DNA from 4 places in the Nocardia lasii genome. Region 4 is predicted to be linked to each of the others. Evidence: riboswitches for the same ligand, from Rfam matches in the RefSeq annotation. Region 4 holds a riboswitch; each other region holds the start of a gene.
The links. Region 4 has a riboswitch for S-adenosylmethionine ahead of ACFP3H_RS13045 (amino acid ABC transporter permease). Riboswitches for the same ligand answer to the same signal wherever they lie in the genome.
Positions count from the first base shown of each region.

Region 1 (4,507 bases), on a different contig from region 4:
CCGAGCACGGCGATCAGCGCGATCGGGGTGTTCATCAGCAGCGTCCACCGCCACGAGGCGAACTCGGTGAGCGCCCCGCCCACGATCAACCCGAACGCGATCCCCCCGGCGGTGATGCCGGCGAACACCGCGAACGCGCGCGCCCGTTCGTGCACGTCGGTGAAGATCACCGACAGCAGCGACAGGGCCGCGGGGGCGAGCAGCGCCGCGAACGCGCCCTGCAGGCCGCGTCCGACGAACAGCTGCGGCCCGGTCTGGGCGAGCCCGGCCAGTGCGGAGGCGGCCGCGAAACCGATCAGACCGATCAGGAAGATCCGGCGCCGGCCCAGGTAGTCGGCCATGCGGCCGCCGAGCAGCAACAGCCCGCCGAAGATCAGCGTGTAGGCGGTGATCGCCCACTGCTTGTCGCCCTCGCTGATGCCCAGATCGCGCTGGGCGTAGGGCAGGGCGATGGTGATCACGGTGGCGTCGAGCACCACCATCAACTGCGCCGCCGAGAGCACGAGCAGCGCCCACCAGCGAGTCGAACTCTGTTGGGAATCACCATGTTTCGTTTCCAGCTCGGTGTCGGTCACCGGTACTCCTCATCCGTCGATCAGCGTCGACTCATCCTGGCACCGCAAGACAATTGGCGTCAAGAGAAAAATGTCTGACTGCGCCAATTGGCTGGTTGGGACAGACAAATCGGACGGGCCGGTAGACTGACCCGCATGCTGGACTCGACCCCTCCGATCAGCGCCGACCGGACCGCCGAACCGGCCCCCGCGGCGCCACTGGGCCTGCGCGAACGCAAGAAACTCCAGACCAGGGCGGCCATCGTCACGGTCGGCCTCGACCTGTGCGAATCCCAGGGCTTCGACGCGACGACGGTCGAGCAGATCGCCGCGGGCGCCGACGTGTCCCCGCGCACCGTGAACCGGTACTTCGCGCTCAAGGAAGACATCGTGCTCGCCCCGATCGACGACTTCGGGACCTCGGTCGCCGAGGCGCTGCGCGGGTGGCCGCCGGGCAACGACCTGCAGGCCCTGTGCGGGGCCTACCTCGAGACGATCCAGGCCGAGGCGGGCGCCGACGGGGTGCGCTTCCTACGCCAGTTCCTGCAGATGCAGCGGATCATGCGCGCGAGTCAGGCGGTGAACGCGCGCGCGCTGGAATACGCCGAGAAGAAGAACGTGGCGGTGTGCGCGCAACTCGCCGAGCGCCTCGGCACCACGCCCGACGATTTCATGGTCAAGCTGGTGGCCGGGATCTGGCAGATGATGTGCCACATCTCGATGGCCGACACCGAGGCCGCGCTGGCCGAGGCGACCCCCGAAGCCGCCGTGCGAACGACCCGGCACGCGGTGCTGCGCGCCTATCACGGCCTGCGCCACGCCTGCGGCGCACCGGTGGACGACACACCCGGATTCGGCCTCGACGAGTGATCTCGGCGAGAAAATCCGGGGGAAGTTTCCGCGCGCGGGGAATGTCCGGTTAACATGACGGCAAGGTCATGAGTACCAGCGCCAAGCCCCGGCTCGCTGGTCGGCAACCCTCCAGCTGCGGTGGGGTGCTCCGGGTGATGACCGGGCTCTCGAAAGTCGAGAGCAAGCGCGCCCCGCAGGAGGACCCCATGTGTTGTTGTTCGTCGATCCGACCCATCTGACGAAATACCCCCGACGCACAAAACTGGAGTACTGACATGTCCGACTCTGTCCTGCCCGAGAACTGGTCCTTCGAGACCAAGCAGGTCCACGCCGGCCAGTCCCCCGACGCGAGCACCAACGCGCGGGCACTGCCGATCTACCAGACGACGTCCTATGTCTTCCGCGACACCGATCACGCCGCCGCGCTGTTCGGTCTCGCCGAGCCGGGCAACATCTACACCCGCATCATGAACCCCACCCAGGACGCGGTCGAGCAGCGGGTCGCCGCGCTCGAGGGCGGCGTCGCGGCGCTGCTGCTGGCCTCGGGCCAGGCCGCCGAGACCTACGCGATCCTGAACCTGGCCAGTGCGGGCGACCACATCGTGTCCAGCCCGCACCTCTACGGCGGCACCTACAACCTGTTCCACTACTCGCTGCCCAAGCTCGGCATCGAGGTCTCCTTCGTCGAGGATCCCGACGATCTGGCGCAGTGGCAGGCCGCCATCCGCCCGAACACCAAGGCGTTTTTCGGCGAGACCATCGCCAACCCGAGCAGCGCGGTGTTCGACATCCCCGGCGTGGCCGGTGTCGCGCACGAGAACGGCCTCCCGCTCATCGTCGACAACACCGTCGCCACCCCCTACCTGATCCAGCCGCTGGCCCACGGCGCCGACATCGTCGTGCACTCGGCCACCAAGTACCTCGGCGGCCACGGTGCGGCCGTGGCCGGGGTGATCGTCGACGGCGGCACCTTCGACTGGACCGTGCGCGACGCCGACGGCAAGCCCCGCTTCCCCGGTTTCACCGAGCCCGACCCCAGCTACAACGGGGTGGTGTTCGCCGATCTCGGCGCGCCCGCGTTCGCGCTCAAGGCCCGCGTGCAGCTGCTGCGCGACCTCGGCGCGGCCGTCTCGCCGTTCAACGCGTTCCTCATCGCCCAGGGCATCGAGACCCTGAGCCTGCGGGTGGAACGCCACGTCAGCAATGCCGAGGCCGTGGCGAAGTTCGTGGCCGAGCAGCCCGGCGTCGACGCGGTGCACTACGCGGGCCTCGAGTCCTCGCCGTGGCACGCGCGGGCCAAGGAGCTGGCGCCCAAGGGCGCGGGCGCGATCGTCTCGTTCGAGCTGGCCGGCGGGGTCGACGCGGGCAAGAAGTTCGTGGACGCGCTCAGCCTGCACAGCCATGTCGCTAACATCGGTGATGTGCGTTCCCTCGTGATTCACCCGGCGTCGACCACGCACTCGCAGTTGACGCCCGAAGAGCAGCTGGCCGCGGGCGTGAAGCCCGGTCTGGTCCGGCTCGCGGTGGGCATCGAGGGCATCGACGACATCCTGGCCGATCTGCGGGCCGGTTTCGCGGCGGCGACCACGTGACCGTGAGCACCGAATCGCCGATCGCCCGACCCGAGACCGGATTGGCCCTGTTGCCGCCGCCGGACGGTCGGGCCGGCGTGGTCGCCATCGGGGAGGTGGCGCTCGAGAACGGCGCCGTCATCCCCGATGTGCGACTGACGGTGCAACGGTGGGGTGAGCTCTCGCCCACGTTGGACAATGTGGTGCTCGTCGAACACGCGCTCACCGGCGACTCGCATGTCGTCGGTGGGCCCGACGGGGCACCCGGTTGGTGGGAGGGCATGGTCGGGCCCGGCGCGCCGATCGACACCGACGAGTGGTGTGTGATCGCCACGAACGTGCTCGGCGGCTGCAAGGGCAGCACCGGACCGTCCTCCCCCGCGCCCGACGGAAAGCCGTGGGGCGCACGGTTTCCTGATCTGACCATCCGCGATCAGGTCACGGCCGAAGCCCAACTGTTCGACGTGCTCGGCATCGAGCGCCTCGGCGCCGTGGTCGGCGGGTCGATGGGCGGCATGCGGGTGCTCGAGTGGATCATCGGGCAGCCCGACCGGGTCTCGGCGGCGCTGGTACTGGCCGTCGGCGCCCGCGCCACCGCCGATCAGATCGGCACCCAGACCACCCAGATGGCCGTGATCACCGCCGACCCCGACTGGCAGGGCGGCGACTATCACGGCACCGGACGCGCGCCGATGACCGGCATGGGCCTGGCACGGCGCATCGCGCACCTGACCTACCGCACCGAGAGCGAGCTCGACCACCGCTTCGCCAACCGCGCCCAGGGTGACGAGAACCCGTGGGCCGGTGGACGTTACGCGGTGCAGAGCTACCTCGAGCATCAGGCCGACAAGCTGGTCCAACGCTTCGACCCGGCCACCTACGTGCTGCTCAGCGAGGCGATGAACCGCCACGACGTGGGGCGCGGACGTGGCGGGGTGGCGGCCGCGCTGGCCTCGACGCCGGTGCCGGTCGTGGTGGGCGGGGTCGACTCGGATCGGTTGTACCCCTTGCACTCTCAGGCCGAACTGGCTCAGGGGCTGCCCGGGTGCGCGGGTCTCGAGATCGTGCACTCGCGCGACGGCCACGACGGGTTCCTCACCGAGGCCGCGGCGGTGTCGAAGTTGCTCACCGAGACGATGCGGCTGGCGCGGGAGAATCGCTGACCGGCGCGGTCGTGATCGAGCGGACGTAGGTCTCGAGCCGTTCGCGCGGGTACGCGTCCGGCTCGTTGACCGCGAGTCGGCCGCGCAGTGGCCGGTTTCTCAGTTGACGCCGAGGGTGTTGATGGTGGCCGCCAGGAAGACGATGGAGCTGCCGAGGGCGGCCAAGGCGGCCACGTCGAACGGGCGGCTGCGCACGGCGAGCAGACCCACCTGCACGGTCGGCAGGCACAGGCGGAACGCGGCGGCCACCAGGGCGGCGCTGCCGAAGATCAGCGCGCCACGGCGCCAGCGATCCCACGCCACGAAGCCGACCGCGATCACGATCAGGGCGGTGACCACGGTCATCGGCAGGTGACTGCGCAGATAC
Region 1 is NZ_JBHSQN010000001.1:171,329-175,835, forward strand. It holds gene ACFP3H_RS00875 (MFS transporter) at 1-575, opposite strand, end outside; gene ACFP3H_RS00880 (TetR family transcriptional regulator) at 711-1,424, shown strand; SAM riboswitch class IV at 1,489-1,599, shown strand; gene ACFP3H_RS00885 (bifunctional o-acetylhomoserine/o-acetylserine sulfhydrylase) at 1,682-2,998, shown strand; gene metX (homoserine O-acetyltransferase MetX) at 2,995-4,140, shown strand; gene ACFP3H_RS00895 (DUF3017 domain-containing protein) at 4,240-4,485, opposite strand.
Region 1: it holds a riboswitch for S-adenosylmethionine, as region 4 does, so the genes downstream of both, ACFP3H_RS00885 (bifunctional o-acetylhomoserine/o-acetylserine sulfhydrylase) here and ACFP3H_RS13045 (amino acid ABC transporter permease) in region 4, are expected to answer to the same signal.

Region 2 (4,507 bases), on a different contig from region 4:
GATACCGGAGGACCGCGCGGCCACCTCGTCGGCGCCGACCGCGCGCAAGGCCGTGCCGAGGCGCGAGCGCTGCACCCCGACCACCACCGCGAGGGTGATCGCCAGGAACAGCAGGTCGAGCAGGTACACCTCGGTGTTCTCGGTGAACTCGTGGCCGAAGATGCTCGGCACCGGAATGCCGAAGATGCCGTACGAACCGCGCGTGAGCGATTCCCAGTTGCGGATCACCGCCACGATCACGATGCCGATCCCGAGCGTGGCGATGGCGACATAGTGCCCGTTGAGGTTCCACAGCGGCGCGGCCAGCACCGAGGAGATCACCGCCGCCAGCACCCCGCCGGCGAGCGCGGCGGCCAGGAACGGCCAGTCGTGGTTCACCGTGAGGATGGCCGAGGCGTAGGCGCCGATCGCGATCGGACCGGCCTGCCCGATCACCAACTGCCCGGCCGAGCCCGCCACCAGCGTCATCGACACCGCGACGATGGCATACGCCAGGATCTGGGTGCCGACCACGATGGCGTAATTGTTGGCCACCAGCGGCACCACGATCGCGGCGAGAGCGAACACGATGACCGCGTGCCACCACCGCACCCGCAACTGCCGCCCGATCCCGAGGAAGGTCCCGGTGAGCGGTTCGGCGCTGATCGCGGGGGCCTTGGCCAGCAGGCCGCCGGGCCGCAGCACCAGGAAGGCCACCAGCACGCCGAAGGTGATCAGGTCGCGGTAGCCGTCGCCGAAGGTGTAGATGCCGAAGGCTTCGATGATGCCGAGCGCGAACCCGCCGATCACCGCGCCCGGGATCGACCCGAGACCACCGATGGTGGCCGCGACGAACCCGGTCAGGCCGGCCAGCGTGCCGCTGTGCGGGGAGATATTGGAGTTGTAGATGCCGACGAAGATGCCCGCCAGTCCGCCGAGGCCCGACGCGATCGCGAAGGCGAGCAACTTGATTCGGGCGACCCCGATGCCCATCTGCGCGGCCGCGTCCGGGTCCTGGGCGGTGGCGCGGATGGCCAGGCCGTAGCGGCTGAACCGCAGGAACCCGGCCAGCCCGACCATCACCACGAGGGTGATCGCGAACATCACCAGATCGGAGGTGCCGAAGCGGACGCCGCCGAGCTGGAAGTTGTTGGTGGGCAACACCTGCGGGAACGGTCGGGTGTCGGGACCGAAGACGATCTGGGTCAGGTTCTCGATGATCAACCCGGCCGCCACCGTCGCCAACAGCGCCGCGATGGCCGGTGCCTTGCGCAGCGGATGCACCGCCAGCAGGTCGATGAGGATGCCGACGATGGCGGTGGCCGCGACCACCAGCACGATGGTCAGCCACAGCGGGAAGCCCTGCTCGGCGATCAGCCACCAGCCGAGAATGGAACCGAGGGCGAACACCGCGCCGTGCGCGAAGTTGATGACGTTGGTGACGCCGAAGATGAGGGTGATGCCCACGGCAAGCAGCGCGTACGCGTTGCCGTGGACCACACCTGCGATGAGCGTGTCGAACATCAGCGGTTGCCGGTCGGCACGAACTTGCCTTCCTTCAGCACCAGCTCGCGCGGGGACACGCCCTTGGGGCGACGCGTCTCCTGATGGAAAGCGAAAGTGCCCAAACCGATTCCGGTGAACTGGGTCTCGGTCTTCAGTCCCTCGAGGATGCCCTCGCGCGTCGCGCCGCCCTTCTTCGCGGCCTGGACGAGCACATTGATCGCGTCGTAGGCGTAGACGTTGAAGTCGCCGGGATCGGTGTTGAACTTCTTACGGAACTTGGTGACGAAGTCCTGGACCTTGGGGTCGGGGTCCGAGGGGCTGAAGATGCCGTTGACGATGTCGCCCTCGGCAGCCGCACCGGCCAGCGAGATGAACTGCGGGGTGTTCTGGCCACCGAAGAACTGACCGGAGAAGCCCACGTCACGCAGCTGCTTGACCACCAGCGCGCCGTCGGGGCCGTAGCCCAGGTGCACGAACGCCTCGGGGTTGGCCTCGCGGCCCTTGATCAGGATCGGCTTCACATCGGTGGAGTCGGGCAGGATCGGCGAGGAGTAGACGATCTCCACGCCCTTCTCCTTGGCGAACTTCTCGAAGAAGGTGAAAGCCTGCTTGCCCCAGTCGGTTTCGAGGTAGACGACCGAGACCTTCTTGGCCTTCTTCGACACCCACTCGGCATTGCGCTCCTGGAACACATCCAGGGTGATCGAGGGGCTCCACGAGTACTCGCCGCCCTTGGTGAAGTCCACCGCGGAGTTGGTGAAGCCGTACTGGACGAGCTTGCCGCGGTTGTAGATCGGCGAGGCCGCGATCGAGGCGGGCGAGGAGAAATCGCCCAGCTCGGCGATGATGGACTTGTCGTCGACGAACTTGGTGGCGATCGGGACGGTCTGCTTGGGGTCGGACTGGGAGTCCTCCCACTTCAGCTCGACCTTGCGCCCGTTGATGCCACCGGCCGCGTTGACCTCCTCCAAGGCCAGATCGAAGCCCTGCTGCCACAGGCGACCGTACTCGGCCGAGGGCCCGGTCTTCGGACCCGAGACACCGAAATACACCGGGCCGTCAGCGGATTCGCCACTGCCGGAATCACTGCACCCGACCACCGCGGCCGCCACGGTGAGCGCGGCCAGCGCGCCCGCCACGATCTTGACACGACGGCGCGAGCCGAGAGAGAACTTGCTCATTGCTGGTTTTTCCTTCTTGGATACAGCGCTTGCGATACCTGATCGATATCGCCTGGTCGTCACCCGGGGCACCCCACCGCAAGCGAGGGTTGCCGATCAGCGAGCCGGGGCTCGAAACTGCTGATACTCGTGACCGTGGGGCGAAATGTAGCAGCGGATTCGGCAGTGCCCCGGGTACCCGATGTGGTTGCGGGGCAGTCGGATACCGGGCTAGCTGCGACAATCCGCGCGTACGTCGTTGGGATCAGCTCGAGACAAAAGAACGCGGTCGCGGCGGGTGCGGTGATCGGCGCAGGATGCGACAAATCATTGTCGTCGACGGCCCCGATCGGTACTTCTAGTCCATGACCACTCTGCTGCACATCAATGCTTCCGCACGTGGCGAACTCAGCCAATCCCGCTCTATCGCAACGACTTTCATCGAAGCGCTCGCGACGAAGGATCACGATCTGACGGTCGACACCCTCGACCTGTTCGAGGCGGGCCTACCCGACTTCGGCACGCACGCCGCCGCCGCCAAACTGGCGGTGTTCACCGGCTCCGAGCAGACCCCCGAACAGGTCGCCGCCTGGGAGCGGGCGCGCGCGGTGTTCGACCGGTTCGCCGCCGCCGACCTCTACGTGCTCAACCTGCCGATCTGGAACCACGGGCTGCCCTACATCCTCAAGCAGTACATCGACATCGTCACCCAGCCCGGCTGGGCGTTCGGTTTCGACCCCGAACTCGGCTACAGCGGCCTGCTCGAGGGCAAGCGCGCGGTCACCGTGTTCACCGCGGGCGTGCACCAGCCGGGCGTGCCGATCGAGTTCGGCAGCGACTACGCCACCCCCTACGTGCACGACTGGCTGCGCTTCGTCGGCGTGAAGGACGTCGCGGAACTGCGGCTCGCGCCGACCGTGCTCACCGAGGACCCGCAGGTCGGGTTCGCCGCGGCGCAGGAGCGAGCGCGTGAGCTCGCCGGCGACTACTGAGACGGCGGAGCGGGGGTGGGCGCCGACGGGGAGAACAGTCGCGACGATCTGTGCCGTAGGGATTCTCGTCGTCGGCCAGCTCTACGTGGTGCTGCCGGTGCTCGGCGATCTGGCCGCGGAGTGGGGCACCTCCCGCGCCGCGGCCACCTGGACAACGACTGCGTTCGGGCTCGCCTACGGCGCCGGGTTCCTGGTCACCGGCCCGCTCTCGGACCGGTGGGGTCGTCGCCCGGTGATCGTCGGGGGCCTGGCGGCGACAACCTTGTCCACCCTTGTGGTGATCGCGGCGCCGAGTCTGAGCGCCGGGCTCGCCGCGCGGGTGGTACAGGGCCTGACGGCTTCCTTCTTCGCGCCCGCCGCGTTCGCCTACCTGGCCGAACGCATCGCACCGCGGCGTCGAGTCCTGGCACTGACGTGTCTGACCAGCTCGTTTCTCGGCGCAGGCGTGATCGCGCAGGTGCTGGCCCAGCTCGTCGACGACGCCTTCGGGTGGCGGGCGGTGTTCGTGGCGGGGGCGGTGGCGTTCGCGATCTCGGCGCTGGTGTCGCTCGTGGTACTCGAACCCGGCGCCGATCGGAATGCCTCGGCGGGCTCGGCCTTCACCGCGTTCGCCGCCTTGCTGCGCGTCCCACGATTGGCCCTGCTCTACGCCAGCTGCCTGGCGATCCTCGGCTCCTTCGTCGGGATCTACACCGGCGTGCAACTCGCACCGCCCGACGGCGTCGGCACCAGTAGCGCGGCCCTGCTCGCCCTGCGCGCCAGCGCCATCCCCGCGATGATCGCCATCCCCCTGCTGGCCACCCGCCTCGCCACGATCAACCCCGAACGACGCCTGATCACCGCCCTCACCGTCGCGGGCGCCACCGCCGC
Region 2 is NZ_JBHSQN010000014.1:109,340-113,846, reverse strand. It holds gene ACFP3H_RS21085 (ABC transporter permease) at 1-1,503, opposite strand, end outside; gene ACFP3H_RS21080 (ABC transporter substrate-binding protein) at 1,503-2,666, opposite strand; SAM riboswitch class IV at 2,687-2,801, opposite strand; gene ACFP3H_RS21075 (FMN-dependent NADH-azoreductase) at 3,011-3,637, shown strand; gene ACFP3H_RS21070 (MFS transporter) at 3,615-4,507, shown strand, end outside.
Region 2: it holds a riboswitch for S-adenosylmethionine, as region 4 does, so the genes downstream of both, ACFP3H_RS21080 (ABC transporter substrate-binding protein) here and ACFP3H_RS13045 (amino acid ABC transporter permease) in region 4, are expected to answer to the same signal.

Region 3 (4,507 bases), on a different contig from region 4:
TAAGCCCCCCCCCCGAGATTCGTCAACACGAACCGGCATGCATATGGCTTCTGCCACTCCGTGCGAGAAGACTTCAGCGAACGTCAGTATGGCGTGTACGAATCAATCTGTCGGAGAGAGTCATCCAACCCTCAGCCCGTCGTCACGCGTGCGTCCGGACGCGCTTGTTGATCGGTCAACCGCCCGCAGATGGTTGATCTTCCGCTGGTCGACTGGTCGATCTGCCGCAGCCGACTTCCTCCCCCGCTACTGCCGAATAGGCAAGGTTGGGTGGTAGTGGCGCATTGCCGCTAGGGCCTGTTCGCTGGGCGCGCCGAGTAGGACGCTCGACAGGACGACGCAGTCGGGCGTGAATCCGCGGTTGAGCCTGTGCATCGTCCGCACCCACAGTGAACTTCGCGCGAAGAACGCGGTGGGATCACGCAGGACGACGCGGAGGTTTCGGTGCTCTATCGGGCCCCGAGTACGGGTGATCCAGATGTCGGCGTGGGCAACCTCGTCCCAGCCGATCCAGCCGAACTGTCGGAAGTAGAGGCCGTCGTAGGTCACCACCAATTCCGGCTTGCGCCAGATCAACCGGCTCGCGATGAACACGGTGCCGAAGGCACAGAACAGCAGGCCTGCCACGCCCACGATGCGTGTCACGTACGCTTCGTCGCCGGCCAGCACCATGCAGAAACCGATCCCCGCGAACATAACGAATGCCGCGAGCATCAACCAGGCATATGCCACCGAGGGGTAGTAGAACGTGGCAGGTCGTTGGACTCCCCCGGCAGTCATATCGGCAGTGTAATTCCTTGTGGGCGAACAGATCTGCTCGTCTACGAACCTGAGCCTGGGCGTGGCGCCGGTCAGTTGGGAGGGGCAGCGGACGCGAAACAGCCCGTCGAGTTCGGCTTCTCGACGGGCTGATTTCGGTGGGTGCTAGCTCAGGGCGTGGTCGAGGTCGCCGAGGAGGTCCTCTAGGTCTTCCAGGCCGACCGAGATGCGGACTACGCCGTCGGAGAGGCCGATGGAGGCTCGGCCTTCGGGGCCCATGGCTCGGTGGGTGGTGGTGGCGGGGTGGGTGATGAGGGTTTTGGCGTCGCCGAGGTTGTTGGAGATGTCGATGATGCGCAGGCGGTTGAGGACCTCGAAGGCACGTTTCTTGCCGTCGTCGCCCGCGAGTTCGAAGGTGACGACGGTGCCGCCGCCCGACATCTGCTCGGTGGCGAGGGCGTGTTGCGGATGTGATTCCAGGAAGGGGTATTTCACCCAGTTGACCGACTTGTTGGACTCCAGGAACTGGGCGACCCGCAGGGCCGACTCGGTGGAGTGGCGCACGCGCAACGGCATGGTTTCCAGGCCCTTGAGCAGGGTCCAGGCGTTGAAGGGGCTCAGGGCGGGGCCGGTGTGGCGCATCAGGTTCTTGACGGGGCCGTCGATGTAGTCCTGGGCGCCGAGGATGGCGCCGCCGAGCACGCGGCCCTGGCCGTCGATGTGCTTGGTGCCCGAGTAGACGACCACGTCGGCGCCGAGTTCGAAGCCGCGTTGCAGCAGCGGGGTGGCGAAGACGTTGTCCAGCACCACTTTCGCGCCCGCGGCGTGAGCCAGCTCGGAGACCTTGCGGACGTCGACGAGGGTCTGCATGGGGTTGGCGGGGGTTTCGAAGAAGACCGCCTTGGTGGGCACGGACAGGGCCTGCTCCCACTGCTCGAGGTCGTCACCGTCGACGAAGACGGTTTCGATGCCCCAGCGCGGCAGGATCTCGTTGCACACCACGAAGCACGAACCGAACAGGCTGCGCGCGGCGACGAGCCGGTCGCCCGCCTGCAGCAGCGCGCCCAGCGCGGTGAACACCGCGGACATGCCGGAGGCGGTGGCGAAAGCGGCCTCGGCGCCGTCGAGCAGGCGGATGCGCTCCTCGAACATGGCGACGGTGGGATTGCCGTAGCGGGAGTAGACGAAGTGCTCGACCTCGCCGGTGAAGGAGGCTTCGGCGGCCTCGGCGCTCTCGTAGACGAAACCCGAGGTCAGGTACAGCGCCTCGGAGGTCTCCTCGAAGCCGGAACGGCGCAGCCCGCCGCGCACGCCGAGCGTGGCGGGGCCGACGCCCTCGGGCAGTGGCTTGTCGAACGAACCACCGGTGATCATGCTTTTCTCCTTATGCCTGACGCCACGGCAGGCCGACCGCGCGCCAGCCCACGCTGCCACGCCGACCGAACGCGTCGGGGCCACCCTCGAAACCGTCGAGCACGTTGTAGGACGGGGCGAAACCGGCGGCGGTCGCCACGGTCGCGGCGCCGATGGAGCGCTGACCGGAGCGACACAGGAACACCACGGGGGCGTCGTCGGGGCGGCCCGCCAGGGCCCGCTCGAGCTGCGCGTCGAAGGCGGGATTGCGGGTGCCGGTGCCGTCGACCCATTCGATGAAATGGGCGGGGCGGTCGATCGAGCTGGTGTCGGGGATGCCGATGGCGGCCCACTCGCCCTCGGTGCGCACGTCGACCAGCACGGCGCCGGGGTGCTCGGTGAGCAGCTCCCACGCCTTCTCAGGGGTGATATCGCCGGCGTATGTCATGTCGATCCTCCTGCGTGAACCCGCTCTTGCCGTGCCGGAACTCCGGAACACACGGCCAGGTCGTCACCCGGAGCACCCCACCGCGGAGGAGGGTTGCCGACCAGCGAGCCGGGGCTTGTCGCTGGCACTCATGACCTTGCGATCTGAGATTGCCTCGCCACCGGTCACCGTGTCAAACGATTCAGAAATCGCAGACCAGCCACGCGCCGTCGACCCTGGTCAGTTTCCAGGTGTCGGTGGTGTCGGTGCCGTTGACGTCGATGGTGGCGTCGATTTTGGCGCGGTCGCCGTTGACGGTGGCGTCGGTGAAGCCCCTGCCGTCGATCGTGACGGTGGATTTCGGGCCGCCGAGGCGCTCGGCGAGGCCGGATTTCTCCTCGTCGAAGCCGGGGCAGGCGACGCCGGTGGGCGGACGCAGGTCGCTGCGGGAGCGGGCGTCGATATAGTTGGTGACGGCGGCCGCGAGTCGGTCGGCCTCTGTGACATTTTTCTCAGCGGGGGCGAGCAGTCCGCCCGCCACGATGCCGATGAGCACCAGGATCGCCACCGCCGCGGCGGCGACGAACGGGACGATGGAACGCTTGTCGGTCTGATCCACCACGATGGGTTTGTCATCCGAACCTGTTTGCTCCTCGTTCATGCTGTAATCCTGACAGACCCGAGCGGGCAGCTCCGACCGCGCGCCGGGTAGCGACAACACCGCAGATAGAATCGCCAGGATTGCGGTGGATGGCAGCTGCCAGTAAGCCGGTGAGTCGACTTAGCCTAAGCTAAGTCGACGCCGTCAAATCAGTTCTCGACCAAAGGGTGCGCGTAAAGATGACCGAACAGAGTGCAGCGACTCGCCCGCTTCGCATCGCGATCGTGGGTGCGGGACCGGCCGGTATCTACGCCGCCGACGCGTTGATGAAGTCCGATGCCGACGTGAGCATCGACCTCTACGAGCGCATGCCCGCGCCCTTCGGTCTGATCCGCTACGGCGTCGCCCCCGATCACCCGCGCATCAAGGGCATCATCACCGCCCTGCACAAGGTCCTCGACAAGGACCAGGTGCGCCTGCTCGGCAACATCGACTACGGCACCGACATCACCCTCGACGATCTGCGTCAGTTCTACGACGCGGTCATCTTCTCCACCGGCGCCAACGCCGACCGCGCCCTCGGCATCCCCGGCATCGAACTCGACGGTTCCTACGGTGCCGCCGACTTCGTGTCCTGGTACGACGGCCACCCGGACGTGCCGCGTAGCTGGCCCCTCGAGGCCGAGAAGGTCGCGGTGCTCGGTGTCGGCAACGTCGCCCTGGACGTGGCGCGCGTGCTGGCCAAGACCGGCGACGAACTGCTGCCGACCGAGATCCCGCCGAACGTCTACGAGGGACTCAAGGGCAACAAGGCCCTCGAGGTCCACGTGTTCGGCCGCCGCGGTCCCGCCCAGGCCAAGTTCACCCCGCTCGAGCTGCGCGAACTGGACCACTCGCCGACCATCGAGGTCATCGTCAACCCCGAGGACATCGACTACGACGAGGGCTCCGAGGCCGCGCGCCGCAACTCCAAGCAGGTCGACATGGTCGCCAACACCTTGGAGCAGTGGGCCATTCGCGACCACGGCGATCGCCCGCACAAGCTGTTCCTGCACTTCTTCGAGTCGCCCGCCGAGGTGCTCGGTGAGGACGGCAAGGTCGTCGGCCTGCGCACCGAGCGCACCCAGCTCGACGGCACCGGCAACGTCAAGGGGACCGGCAACTTCACCGACTGGGACATCCAGGCCGTGTACCGCGCCGTGGGCTACCTCTCGCAGAACGTCACCCAGCTGCCGTTCGACGATCAGGCGGGCACCGTGCCCAACGAGGCCGGTCGCGTGATCGCCGACGACACCGCCGAGGGCGAGGCCCGCTTCATGCCCGCCACCTACGTGACCGGCTGGATCAAGCGCGGCCCGGTCGGCCTG
Region 3 is NZ_JBHSQN010000014.1:7,552-12,058, reverse strand. It holds gene ACFP3H_RS20575 (STM3941 family protein) at 247-732, opposite strand; gene ACFP3H_RS20570 (O-succinylhomoserine sulfhydrylase) at 925-2,133, opposite strand; gene ACFP3H_RS20565 (rhodanese-like domain-containing protein) at 2,144-2,560, opposite strand; SAM riboswitch class IV at 2,578-2,696, opposite strand; gene ACFP3H_RS20560 (Rv0361 family membrane protein) at 2,742-3,200, opposite strand; gene ACFP3H_RS20555 (FAD-dependent oxidoreductase) at 3,380-4,507, shown strand, end outside.
Region 3: it holds a riboswitch for S-adenosylmethionine, as region 4 does, so the genes downstream of both, ACFP3H_RS20565 (rhodanese-like domain-containing protein) here and ACFP3H_RS13045 (amino acid ABC transporter permease) in region 4, are expected to answer to the same signal.

Region 4 (4,507 bases):
GCTTCTTCGGCAGTCCGGGCGGATTGATCCGCGACTCGGCGACCTTCTCGGTGTCCAGGCCCCAGCGGTCGAGCACCTTCTGGTAGCTGCCGTCGGCGATGGCGTGGGCCAGGGCCGCGTGCACGGCGGCGATCAGGCCGTTGTCCTTCTTGGTGAGCACCGCGATCTCGCCCTGCAAGCCGTCGCCCGCGCCGGAGAAGGTGGCGATGATCTTGGTCTCGCCGGTGGTGGTCGAGTGGTAGACCCCGGTCGGGTTGGGGCCGATGTAGCCGTCGATGCGGTGCGAGCCCAGCGCCAGGTAGTAGTCGGTGGTCTGCTGGTAGTAGGCGATATCGATCGGCGCCAGACCGTCGGCGACGTTCTGCTCGTTCCACTTCACCAGCAGCTGCTCCTGGTTGGTGCCGGCACCGACCCCGATCCGCTTGCCCGCCAGGCTCTTCCGATCGGTGTAGACCAGCGAGCTGTCCTTGGGCACCTCGAGGGCGACATTGTCCTCGCGGTAGGTCGCGAAGTCGTACTTCTCCTTGCGCTCCTCGGTGACGGTCACGTTCGAGATGAACACGTCCACCTCACCGGAATCCACCCGCACGAAGTTCTGCGACCAATCCGCCACCTGCGTCACGAGTTTCAGCCCGAGGACATCGGCCACCAGGGTGGCGAAGTCGATCTCGGATCCGACCACGGTCTTGTCGTCGGTGGCGTAGAAGCGCAGCGGCGGCGCGGCACCGGCGGCACCGGTCACCACCAGGGTGCCCCGGTCGCGGATGGCCTGGGGCACCTGCGCGGCGATCGCGTCGACCTTGGCGACGTGGACACGGTCCTTCTGCTCGGGCGAGAGATCGAAGGTGACATTGCCTGCCTCGACCGTGTTCGCGGCCTCGGGATCGGCGGTGCAGCCGGTGGTCAGCAGGGCTGCCGCCGCGACGATGCCGATCAGGGTGGAGAGCTTCATCAGTGTCGAAACCTGTTCGTGGAAGGGCTGTTCGGAAACGGGTTCAGCGCACGCGCGACAGGAAAGCCTGTGTGCGTGGATGTTCGGGGTGGTCGAGGACGGTGGCGGCGGGGCCCTGTTCGACGATGCGGCCCTCGTCGAGGAACACCACCGTGTCGGCGACCTCACGGGCGAAACCGATCTCGTGGGTGACGATCACCAGGGCGGTGCCGCTGTGCGCGAGATCGCGGATCACCGCGAGCACCTCGCCGACGAGTTCGGGGTCAAGGGCGGAGGTGGGCTCGTCGAACAGGATCAGTCGCGGGCGCAGGGCCAGCGCCCGCGCGATCGCCACGCGCTGCTGCTGGCCGCCGGACAGGCGGCGCGGGTAGGCGTCGACGAAATCGGCGAGGCCGACCCGGGCGAGCAGCTGCTTCGCCTCGGCGACAACCTCCGCCCGGGGCCGACGCTGGGCCGAGACCGGGGCGAGCACCACGTTGTCGAGCACGGTCAGGTGCGGGAACAGATTGAACTGCTGGAACACGAAACCGATCCGGCTGCGCTGGGTCCGCACCGCGTGATCGGGCAGCGGGCGCAGCACGTCGCCGCGCTGCCGGTAGCCGATGAGCTCACCGTCGATGTGCACGGTGCCCGCGTCCTGGGCCTCCAGATGGTTGAGCACCCGTAGCAGGGTGGACTTGCCGGAGCCGGACGGCCCGATCAGCGCCACCACCTCGCCCGCGCGCACGGCCAGGTCGACCCCGCGCAGCACCTCGGTGCCGTGGAAGGACTTGCGGATTCCGCGGGCACGCACCGCTGCGGTCATCGGGTGGCTCCTCGGGGTGCGGCGGCGATCTCGGTCACCTTGGTGCGCACGCGCTGCCACGGTGTCGGCGGCAGCTGACGCTGCGCGCCCTTGGCGTAGTGGCGTTCGATGTAGTACTGGGCGATCGACAGGGCGGTGGTGAGCACGATGTACCAGACCGTGGCCACCATCAGCAGCGGCACCACCCGGCCGTTGCGACCGAAGATCACCTGGACCTGGTAGAACAGCTCGGCGATCGCCATCACCGACACGATCGAGGTGCCCTTGAACAGGCTGATCACCTCGTTGGCCGCGTTGGGCAGGATCGAGCGCATCGCCTGCGGCAACACGATCGTGCGGAACTGACGCCAGCGCGGAATGCCAAGCGCCGCAGCGGCTTCCAGTTGGCCGCCGTCCACCGAGAGCAGACCCGCGCGGATCAGTTCGGCCGAATACGCCGCCTGGTGCAGGGCCAGGCCGATCACCGCGGCGGTGAAACCGCTGATCACGCCGTTGACGCCGAAGTCGAAGAAGGCCGGTCCGAACGGAATACCCACGGACAAGCGGGGATACAGGTAGGCGATGTTGAACCAGAACAGCAGCTGCACGATCAGCGGAATCGACCGGAACGCCCAGATGTAGGTCCAGGCGATCACCCGCAGCACCGGGTTGTCGGAGACCCGCCCGATGGCCAGCAGCGTGCCGAGCGCGAAACCGAGCGCGGTACCCCACAGGGTCAGCTCGATGGTCACCCACAGCGCCGACATCACCGATTTGGCGGTGAAGTACTGGGCGAAGGTGCCCCAGTCCCACCCCGGATTGGTGATCAGGCCGTGCGCGAACTGGGCCACCAGCAGCAGGGCGATGCCCGCGACGACCCAGCGCCACGGGTGCCGGGAACCGGCGATGCGGGGCAGGTTCTCGGCGGCGGTCGCGCGCGGTGGCGGTGCGGGCGCGGTGTCGGCGCCGGTGACGGCGGACGCGGTCATGGGAGTCCTTCGAAAACAGTGGAACGAGGTGCGGTGACCTCCACCCGGCCAGGGCGGGTGCGCGAGCTGGCGGCGCTCAGGCCGGACAGGACATCAGCACGAATATCTCCTCCATCGGTCCCGGCGGAAGCACCCACACCCCGGGACGGGGCGGGTTGCTGCGACGTCGTCGAGCCAGGTCTCTCGGTCGCTCTGGATGGTTGTGCTCGACGGTTGCGGCCCGAGCTGAATCAGCATGTGGCATAGGCGCTACCGCACGCAACGGTAGAAATCAGCGTGAGCCCAGAGGTTGGACGCGGGGGATCGGCGGAGCACAATTGCCCCGATTCGGTGCGGTCAGCGACTCGCGGGCGGGCGAGGGGGACGCTGACGAGAGTGGGTCGAGTCGTGTCCCGGGGGCGGCGGGCCGGGTGGGGGCGAGCGGATTCGGGTCGGTGCGTCGTGGGGGAGCGCGGGGCTGGTCGGCGGGGTCGCTGAAAGGTTGCGACGCGCCGAATCGAGGGTTACTTCACCTGCGTCGAAATTCGGGTGGCGCGCGGTAGCGTCGGCCTTCTCTGCGTCGATGAGGAGTCCGCCGTGTTCGTGTCACGTCGTTCCATCACCCTGACGGCCTGCGCCGCCGCGCTGCTGCTGAGCGCGCCCACCGTCGCGGCCGCCCCGGCACCGCCCGCGGTCACCAGGGACACACCGGCCGTCGCGCCCACCGCCGGGCCCGGTGACCTGCTCACCGCCTACCAGACCGTCGTCGAGACCCTCGAAGCCCTCGGCATCCAGCCGTTCCTGTATCCCACCGCCGCGCTGAACTGCTCCGCCGACGGACCCGGCATCGTCCCCGCCGTCGCGGGCGCGGTCCCCGGCCCGTGGCCCGCCACCGCCCTGCCGCTGCCCGGTCTCGACCTCACCGCCGTGAAATCCGGGCAGACCCTGTTCACCTTCCTGCCCTACGGCATGGCCCCCGACACCGCCGCCACGAATACCGCGGGCATGCAGGTGGCCTGGCTCAACATCAGCAACGGCCGCAGCGGCATGGCCTCGATGGGTCCGATCGGCGACATCGTCGCCGCGATGGTCCCGCCCGAGGTCCCCGTCCAACTCCGCCCGATGGCCGAGGCCGCCATCCGCGACTTCCTCCTGGCCGCCATCCCCGTCGGCGGCGTCCGCGCGGTCCCGGTCGACACCGGCCACGGCACCGTCCTGGCCGCCGTCTTCGGCACCGCCGACAACGCGGGCCGCTCCTGCTTCTTCTTCCCGACCGTCGGCATCATCGACGTCCCCTGATCCGGATGCTCGGTCAGCGGGTCGCGGTCCGGCTCGTGTCGTGGTCGGACGGTGTACCCACCAGCGGGCGCTGCTTCCAACGGAGTCGGCCGGTGCGGTGGCGGTGGTGGGAGCGGGCCCAGAGGGCGAGGTAGTGGGCGGTGGCCAGGGGGTGCGCCAGTGCCGAGGCGAGGTCGGAAGTGGTGGGGGCGCGGTGGGTTTCGATGGTGCGGGCGGTGAGGCGGCTGGTGACGGCGGCCGCGTAGCCGAGCAGGCCGAGGCGGCGGGTGCTGCCCCGGCCGAAGAGGGCGGCCAGCGGGGGCACCCAATACGTCAGGGCGACAACGGTTCCGAGGGCGGCGCCGGTGTCGAGGCGGCCGCCGTAGGCCGACCACAGCCAGCGGGTGTAGCCGTCGGCGAGTTGGGTCGCGTCGGTGTACATCCGGGTGCGGGCGGCCGAGCCCGCGGTGACCAGGGCGGTGTGGTGTCCGGCGCGGCGCAGGGCGCGGGCCAGGTCGAGATCCT
Region 4 is NZ_JBHSQN010000008.1:88,498-93,004, reverse strand. It holds gene ACFP3H_RS13055 (transporter substrate-binding domain-containing protein) at 1-952, opposite strand, end outside; gene ACFP3H_RS13050 (amino acid ABC transporter ATP-binding protein) at 996-1,757, opposite strand; gene ACFP3H_RS13045 (amino acid ABC transporter permease) at 1,754-2,725, opposite strand; SAM riboswitch class I at 2,834-2,928, opposite strand; gene ACFP3H_RS13040 (hypothetical protein) at 3,302-4,003, shown strand; gene ACFP3H_RS13035 (glycosyltransferase family 2 protein) at 4,017-4,507, opposite strand, start outside.